DNA from 2 places in the Anaerobutyricum soehngenii genome. Region 2 is predicted to be linked to the other one. Evidence: riboswitches for the same ligand, from Rfam matches in the RefSeq annotation. Region 2 holds a riboswitch; the other holds the start of a gene.

Region 1 (4,441 bases), on a different contig from region 2:
AATTTGTTACATTAGAAAAAGCACGCGTTAAAAACACCAAAATAGGAGAAGTAATTCCTTTTGCCCATATGGACTGGAGAGTACTCGATAAAAAAGATGGAAAAGTACTTTTACTCAAAGATAATGCTTTCGGTTCAACACCATTTGATGAAAAAGGGCAGAATGTAACTTGGGAATCTTCTTCCGTACGTGAATGGCTTAACAACAATTTTCTTCAGGAAAGTTTCACTGAAAACGAACGGAACAGTATTTTGGAAACAACTGTAAAAAACACACCAAATGCAACCTATAAAACTCCAGCAGGTAATAATACGAAAGATAAATTCTTCTTACTCAGCTGTGATGAAGTTGCAAAATATTATGATGCCATTCATGAAACAAAAAGCTGCTGGTGGCTTCGTACTCCAGGAGCAGCCGAAAACTCTATGAGCTTTGTATACAAAGATAAAACCGTTATGGATTATGGATATGAAGTAACCAATACTAATATCACTGTAAAACCAGCAATGTGGTTAAATATAGAATAAGATTTAATATAGACGAAAAAAGAAAACATACCATATCCCAGATGCGGCTTCGGAGCGTGTTTAAGATGCGGACGAGCATCTTAAATACAGCGACTACAGAGCAGATGGGATATGGTATGTTTTCTTTTTTTGTCTACATTAAATCTACAAATCAGGATTTAGAATAATCCTGTGATCTTTCCATTATCATCTACATCAATGCCAAATGCTGCTGGTTTCTTTGGTAATCCCGGCATTGTCATGATTGCTCCGGTAAGGATTACAACAAAACCTGCTCCGGCATTTACGAAAGCATCACGTACATGAATGTTGAAACCTTCCGGACGACCTAATTTTGTCTGATCATCAGAAAGAGAATACTGTGTTTTTGCCATACATACTGGCAGATCACCGAATCCTAAATCTGTAAGTTTCGCAAGCATTTTTTCTGCTGCTGGCTCATATGTCACTCCATCTGCACCGTAAATCTCTTTTGCGATGGTTTCTACTTTTTCTTTTAAAGGTGCATTATCTGGATAAAGTACTTTGAAATTACTTTCTTTTTCTTCTAATGTTTTCAATACTTTCTTAGCGAGTTCAATTCCACCTTCGCCGCCTTTTGCCCATACTTCAGACAGAGCGAATTCACATCCTCTTTCTTCACAGAACTGACGGATAAAGTCGTGTTCTGCTTCTGTATCTGTAACAAACGCATTTAAAGTTACAACGATAGGCACACCAAATTTCTGAAGATTTTCGATATGTTTTTCAAGATTACAGATACCTTTTTTCAACGCATCCATATTTTCTTCTGCAAGGTCTGTTTTTGGAACACCACCATTATATTTTAAAGCACGAACTGTTGCTACTAATACAACTGCATCTGGCTTTAAGCCTGCCATACGGCACTTAATATCCATGAACTTCTCTGCCCCAAGATCTGCACCGAATCCAGCCTCTGTAATGGCGATATCAGAAAGCTTTAACGCCATCTTTGTAGCTCGTACACTGTTACATCCATGTGCAATATTAGCAAATGGTCCTCCATGAACGATTGCGCCTGTATGCTCTAATGTCTGTACCATATTTGGCTTAATCGCATCTTTTAATAATGCTGCCATAGAACCAACTGCATTAAGCTGTCCTGCAGTTACAGGATTACCATCCACATCATATGCTACAATAATCTTTGATAAACGTTCTTTTAAGTCTTTAATGTCTTCTGCGAGACAGAGAATCGCCATAATTTCTGTTGCTACTGTAATGACGAAATGATCTTCTCTTACATAACCGTCTACTTTTCTTCCAAGGCCAATGACAATATTACGAAGAGAACGGTCATTCATATCCATACAACGTTTCCATATTACCTGTCTTGTATCGATGCGAAGCTCATTTCCCTGCTGAATATGATTATCCAGAAGTGCTGCTAATAAGTTATTTGCAGATGTGATTGCATGGAAATCACCTGTAAAATGAAGATTTAAATCTTCCATAGGAACTACCTGGGAATATCCGCCTCCAGCAGCTCCGCCTTTTATTCCGAAACATGGTCCAAGAGAAGGCTCACGAAGTGCAAGAACAGACTTCTTTCCTAACTTCTCTAATGCCTGTGCAAGACCAATACTTGTTGTTGTCTTTCCCTCTCCGGCAGGAGTTGGGTTAATCGCTGTCATTAATACAAGTTTACCATCTGGTTTCTCATCAAGACTGTTCATAAACTCATCAGAAAACTTAGCCTTATACTTTCCGTATAATTCTAAATCATCTTCTGTAATCCCATAATTTGCTGCTACATCTTTAATTGGAAGCATTGTTGCTTCCTGTGCAATCTGAATATCTGTTTTCATATCCTTCTTCCTTTCATTTTAACGCATATAAATACTTTACACACTTTCTCTTCTGCTTTATACCCTTGCCCTATTTACTATGTCTTTAATTCAAGTCGAGCCGCCTGAAGGAGGTGGGAGTCTTCTCGACTGAGATAAATTGTTGGGGTAAAAACAAAAAGGGCAACTTCAAAAGAAGCTGCCCAGACGGTCGGCTAATAACAGGATGTCTCCATCCCTCCGGCTACACTGTGTCTCTTCACATATCCGTCAGTAACCAGAATTTCTGCGTTGGCAGATTTATATTTATATATTTACACACTTACGCGGAAAAGTCAACTTTTTAATTTTACTTTACTTTCTATAAACAGTTTTGTTATGATTATACTAACAGAAATTTCATTAATATACTTTTAAAATTGTTCTATATTTGATTTTGACGGAAATTTTTTATCAGGAGGTGACGACAATGCTTATGATCTTTAGAATACTTATGGGCGGAATCGTTCCATTATTACTTATCGGAATTGGAATTCTCTTTGTTTATCTCAGCCATAAAATATCTCACGACCAGTCAAAGTTGGAAAAAGTATGCACTGCATCAGTAACTGGTACAATCATCCGATTAACTCCAGAAGAATGTAATGTATCAACAGATATTCAAACAAAACAATATCTATATATCCCCGTTGTAAAATATGATGTTCATGGTTTTATATATGAAAAATCTTTAAATGGACATAACTATAATTATTTTTCTATTGGTGAAAAAGTTACTGTTAACTATAATCCTTCGAATCCCGAACAATTTTATGTAAAAAAAGATACCGCTCCAAAAACTATACAGCGTTATTATCTCCCTGTAGGCATTTTTTTATTATTTCTCGCTTTTTTAGAAGGTATTCTTTCTAATATTTTAATATTTTTAATCTAACAAGAAAAAGCTTAGCTCCCATGCTCATTATTGCATATCATATAGCACTTTTAAAATCTTTCAGGGCACATAAAAACGGGACTGTCAGCAGTTATAGCTTCAGACCTATACTGCGGCAGCCCCGCTCACATTTTCACTAATTAATACATCCTGAATTAATATGTTCTGAAAGAACTTCCTACATTCGATGAATCACTACAGTTTTCAAAAGTATTTATCGCTTCTATATTACCTTCGCTGTTTACTTTAAATACATTCCATACTGTTCCCACATAGCCTACCGGAACATGGAAAACAACTGGCTCATACTTTCCGTGATATACTGTAACATATGCATCGGATTCTGAAAGTGCCTGACTTGAACTTTCACTCTTGTTTGAATAGTTGTGTACCGAGTAAACAAATCCATTACTTAGTGAATCAAAGTCTGTTACTGTAATTGTTTCCGGTCCATAACTACTAGTGTCATCTACATCAAGATTCGCTGCCTTTCCTCTCTTATTTGAATAATATACATGATCCGCTTCTACAATAGCATTGTAATGTGAATCCAGATCACTTGGACGACTTCCCCATCTTAATACAATTCGGTATTCTTTATCTTTTAAAACCGGAGAAATTGTTCCATTTTGATTATCAACATCTTCATCTTCTTTTACTACAATATTAAAGCTACTTGTGATATAACCGTCTTTGATAGCTGTAACCGTGTACATTCCACTGGTAAGACCTCTTTTAATTCCAAAAATGTCTTTTGGCTTATAACTGTAGTATCCTCCCGAATCAGTACTTAACGTCAAAAGAATATCATTTGTATCTGGACTGTTGGCTCCTGCTCTAATCTGTAACTTTACATTCTGCACTGCCTTACCTGTTATGGCATCTGTAATATATCCGCTAAAGCCTCCCCGTCCATTTTCGTCACCAGCTACTAAATCTATTGTTCCCATGTATTTTGTTTCACTTTCTACAATCGTTTCATTCGTGGTAACGCTGACATATCCATCTTTACTGACAACTATCTCATAACTGTCTACTGGAAGATCCGCCTCAAATAATCCATCTGCATCGGTAGTAGCAGAACTTATCGTCATTTCTCCCTTATTGAACTTAACTGTTGCTCCACCAATCCACTTCTTAGTGTCGGCATCTCTTACCTTTCCTGTAATGTG
Region 2 (4,441 bases):
TTTCAAAAATAAAACCTGCACCTTATACTATTTATCTGGGAAGTATGCTTGGTGCCGGCGGGTTCTCTGTCTTTTTCGGTGGAACGATCTTAGATGGAGCTATTGCTGTTATCTTTGCTTTTCTCCTTTGTTTTTTACAAAGGCATTTAAATTCTATATGCAGTAATACCTTTATTCTTCAGTTTTTCTGTTCTCTCTTTATCGGTACCGGCATTTGCATCACTGCCTTCTTTTTTCCGGTAATTCATGTAGATAAAGTTATGATCGGAGATATTATGCTGTTGATTCCCGGTATTCTTATGACCAATTCTATCCGGGATATTTTAATCGGAGATACGATTTCCGGTATAATGCGACTCGTAGAATCTCTTCTATGGGCTGGCGCTCTTGCCTGTGGATTCATGTGCGCTATCTGGTTTGTGGGAGGTGTATTATGATACTTCAGTTCTTTGCGGCTTTTATCGGAGCTGCCGGATTCGGATTCCTGTTTCATTTGCAGTTTAAACACATTTTTCCTGCAGCTTTAGGTGGCGTACTGACCTGGGTTATTTATGTTATTGCTAATACCTGGGGGTTCGATGTTTTTATTTCCTCACTATTTGCCAGCGCCTTTGCTGCAATTTACTCCGAAGTCATTGCAAAAATAAGAAAAGCTCCCACCACACTTTTTCTTATCATCTCTGTTGTTGTTTTGATTCCTGGCGGTTCTCTCTACTACACGATGAGCTATGCTGTTCAAAGGCAATGGCAGTATGCCGCAATGTATGGTTCTAAAACCGTCCAATGTGCATTAGGACTTGCCATCGGAATGAGCCTCATATGGATATTCCACGATATGGCAAGAAGAGTTTACTCTTTAATTCATTAGGGGAAAACAGACGAAAAAAGAAATGAATACAATAGTTTTTGGGAAAGAGATGGGGAAGGGGACAGAAGGTTGTGGCTTATTCTGATATTGTCAATGATGATACAATGATATCGCCAACTATCATTGTATACGATAAATATAAAGGCGATTTCTTTAATATTCTGGACACTATACCTTCCAAACAAGCAGTAGACTTCTGATCTCTCCCCCTTTCTCTCCTCCAAAGACTATTGCATTCATTCACGTGGAGCCAACAAACAGAAAATAAAAAGAATAGACGATAACAAATGTAATGTGAGAGCAAGTAAAAATGCCGAACAGGCATTTTCTACGCAGCGATATCTTTACATTTGTTATCGTCTATTCTTTTTATTTTCGTCTGTTTTCCCCAAATGAATTAAATAGTTACCCCTTGACATTTGATTGGCTTTTGGTTATAGTTAGGTTACTTATACGACTGACGGAAGTAAGTGGAATGAACCACATGAAGTATGAGATTCTTATTTAGCCGACCGTCTGGGCAATTCTTGTCTGGATATCGGCTTTTTTTATTTTACTCTGACAGGTTCAAGTCGAGCTGTCACTCACCACCTGAAAGAGGTGGGAGTCTTCTCGACTGAGATGAATATTCTATCCGATATCCCCGAGAAGAAATAACTTTAAATCATGATTAAGCCAGGTGAAATTTTTGCTATTTTCTTGTTGATATTGTATTTATATCCGTACATTTGTACGATTTGATATTTTTTTATCAACAACTTAAATCCCTTGATTTTAAGGGCTCTAAGAACATTTTTAGTGTATATGTTCAGAAAAAAGAACACATAATATCAAAAATTTGTTTGACGATTATCAAAAATCATGCTAATAATGTTGTTAGGTGATTATAACTATAATAAGTTTTAACTAATTATTTAAAATCATCTGACACTTTTTTGATTTTTTAGCAAACATATTTCAAAGCCTTGACTTAAGAATTTTTTACAAACAGGGAGGTCAATTAAGATGTTACAAAAAGAACAATGGCAGGGATTTAACGGACGTATCTGGAGAGAAGAAGTTAATTTAAGAGAGTTTATCCAGGATAACTACACTCCATATGATGGAGATGCTTCTTTCCTTGAGGGACCTACAGAAGCTACGAATACGCTGTGGGACGAACTGCAGAAATTGCAGAAGGCTGAGCGTGACAAAGGTGGCGTTCTTGATATGGATACCGAGATTGTATCAAGCCTTACTTCACACAAACCAGGCTATATTTCTGAAGCTTTAAAAGAAAAAGAACAGATTGTAGGTCTTCAGACAGATAAGCCTTTAAAACGTGCCTTTATGCCATTTGGTGGTATCCGTACTGCGGAAGAAGCCTGCACAACTTATGGTTATACACCAAATCCAGAACTGCATAAAATTTTTACAGATTATCATAAAACACATAATCAGGCAGTATTTGATTCTTATACACCTGAGATGAAGAAAGCTCGTCACAACAAAATCATTACCGGTCTTCCAGATACGTACGGACGTGGACGTATCGTTGGCGATTACCGTCGTGTTGCTCTTTATGGTATTGATTTATTAGTTGAAGACAAGCAAAAAGATTTCGCAAACTGTGGCGATGGAACGATGACAGATGATGTAATCCGCTTAAGAGAAGAAATCTCCATGCAGATTAAAGCATTAAAAGATATGAAAGTTATGGCAGAAAGCTATGGTTATGATATTTCTGAGCCTGCTTCTAATGCAAAAGAAGCTGTTCAGTGGACATACTTTGGTTATCTTGCAGCAATTAAAACACAGAACGGTGCTGCTATGAGTATCGGACGTATCGCTACTTTCCTTGATATTTATATCAAACGTGATATGGATAAAGGCATCCTTACAGAGAAAGAAGCACAGGAATTAATTGACCATATGACTATGAAGTTCCGTATGGTTAAGTTTGGACGTATCCCATCCTACAATCAGCTCTTCTCTGGCGATCCTGTATGGGCTACACTTGAAGTCGGTGGTCTTGGTCAGGATGGTCGTTCTATGGTTACAAAGACAGACTACCGTTTCCTTCATACATTAGAAAATATGGGACCTGCTCCAGAGCCAAACCTCACCGTACTTTACTCTGAGCGTCTTCCAAAAGCATTCAGAGATTATGCCGCTCATATTTCTATTACAACAAGTTCTATCCAGTATGAAAATGATGATGTAATGCGTCCGGTATGGGGCGATGATTACTCTATCTGCTGCTGTGTTTCTGCTACACAGACTGGTAAGGAAATGCAGTTCTTCGGCGCCCGCGCTAACCTTGCCAAATGTCTTCTTTACGCAATCAATGGTGGTGTGGATGAAAAGACCGGCCAGCAGGTTGGACCGGAATATAAACCAATTACTTCCGAATATCTTGATTATGATGAAGTAATGCATAAATACGATATCATGATGGACTGGTTAGCAGGTTTGTATGTAAATACATTGAATCTCATCCAGTACATGCATGACAAATATTACTATGAATATGCACTGATGGCCTTAATCGATACAAATGTACGTCGTACTTTTGCTACCGGTATTGCAGGATTCTCACATGTAGTAGACTCCTTAAGTGCGATCAAATATGCCAAAGTAAAAACAGTCCGCAATGAAGAAGGTCTTGTTGTTGATTATGAGACAACTGGTGACTTCCCTAAATACGGAAATGATGATGACCGCGCCGATGATATCGCTGTATGGTTACTTCAGACATTCATGAAGAAACTGGAGAAGTTCCATACTTATCGTGATTCTGAACCTACAACTTCTATCCTTACTATCACATCTAACGTAGTATATGGTAAGGCAACAGGTTCCCTTCCAGATGGAAGAAAAGCCGGTGAACCACTTTCCCCAGGAGCAAACCCAAGTTATGGTGCAGAGCAGAACGGTCTCTTAGCTTCCTTAAACTCTGTAGCTAAACTTCCTTATGAATGGGCATTAGATGGTATTTCCAATACGCAGACAATCAACCCTGATGCACTCGGTCATTCCGAAGAAGAACGTATTGGTAACTTAGTAAATGTTATGGACGGCTACTTCGCACAGGGTGCTCACCACTTAAATGTAAACGTATTTGGTGTTGAGAAACTGATTGATGCCATGGAACATCCAGAAAAAGAAGAATATGCAAACTTCACAATTCGTGTTTCCGGCTATGCTGTTAAATTCATCTCACTGACAAAAGAACAGCAGTTAGATGTAATTGCAAGAACATGCCACGATAGAATGTAGTAAAAATAATTTATACCGAAAGCAGGATGATGAGCCTGAACGGTGCATAGCCTAGTTAGCTCCTATCCTGATGAAGAAAAAAGAGATACTTTTATACACCGTACTGTACATTCCATTTTGCCTGATAAAACAGCCACTTCGAAGAAAGCAGTTCAAAGCGGCTACAGTCAAAATTCCATAGTACGAAATGATAAAAGTATTCTCTTTTTTCTTCATTAGGATATTTTAATATTTGATATGCACCTGTCTATGTTCTGCCACCTGCTTTCTCCTTGATAATTTATTTTTACACTGTAATAGAAATAGAAATTACAA

The links. A riboswitch is a leader RNA that binds a small molecule or an ion and turns the genes downstream of it on or off. The one in region 2 is predicted to bind ZMP and ZTP.
Region 1: it holds a riboswitch for ZMP and ZTP, as region 2 does, so the genes downstream of both, FYJ25_RS04945 (formate--tetrahydrofolate ligase) here and pflB (formate C-acetyltransferase) in region 2, are expected to answer to the same signal.

What each region holds. Positions count from the first base shown of each region.
Region 1 is NZ_VULP01000007.1:3,310-7,750, reverse strand. It holds gene FYJ25_RS04950 (DUF6273 domain-containing protein) at 1-527, shown strand, start outside; gene FYJ25_RS04945 (formate--tetrahydrofolate ligase) at 686-2,356, opposite strand; ZMP/ZTP riboswitch at 2,530-2,623, opposite strand; gene FYJ25_RS04940 (DUF3592 domain-containing protein) at 2,805-3,269, shown strand; gene FYJ25_RS04935 (InlB B-repeat-containing protein) at 3,425-4,441, opposite strand, start outside.
Region 2 is NZ_VULP01000013.1:16,044-20,484, forward strand. It holds gene FYJ25_RS07560 (threonine/serine exporter family protein) at 1-437, shown strand, start outside; gene FYJ25_RS07565 (threonine/serine exporter family protein) at 434-868, shown strand; ZMP/ZTP riboswitch at 1,312-1,397, shown strand; gene pflB (formate C-acetyltransferase) at 1,874-4,126, shown strand.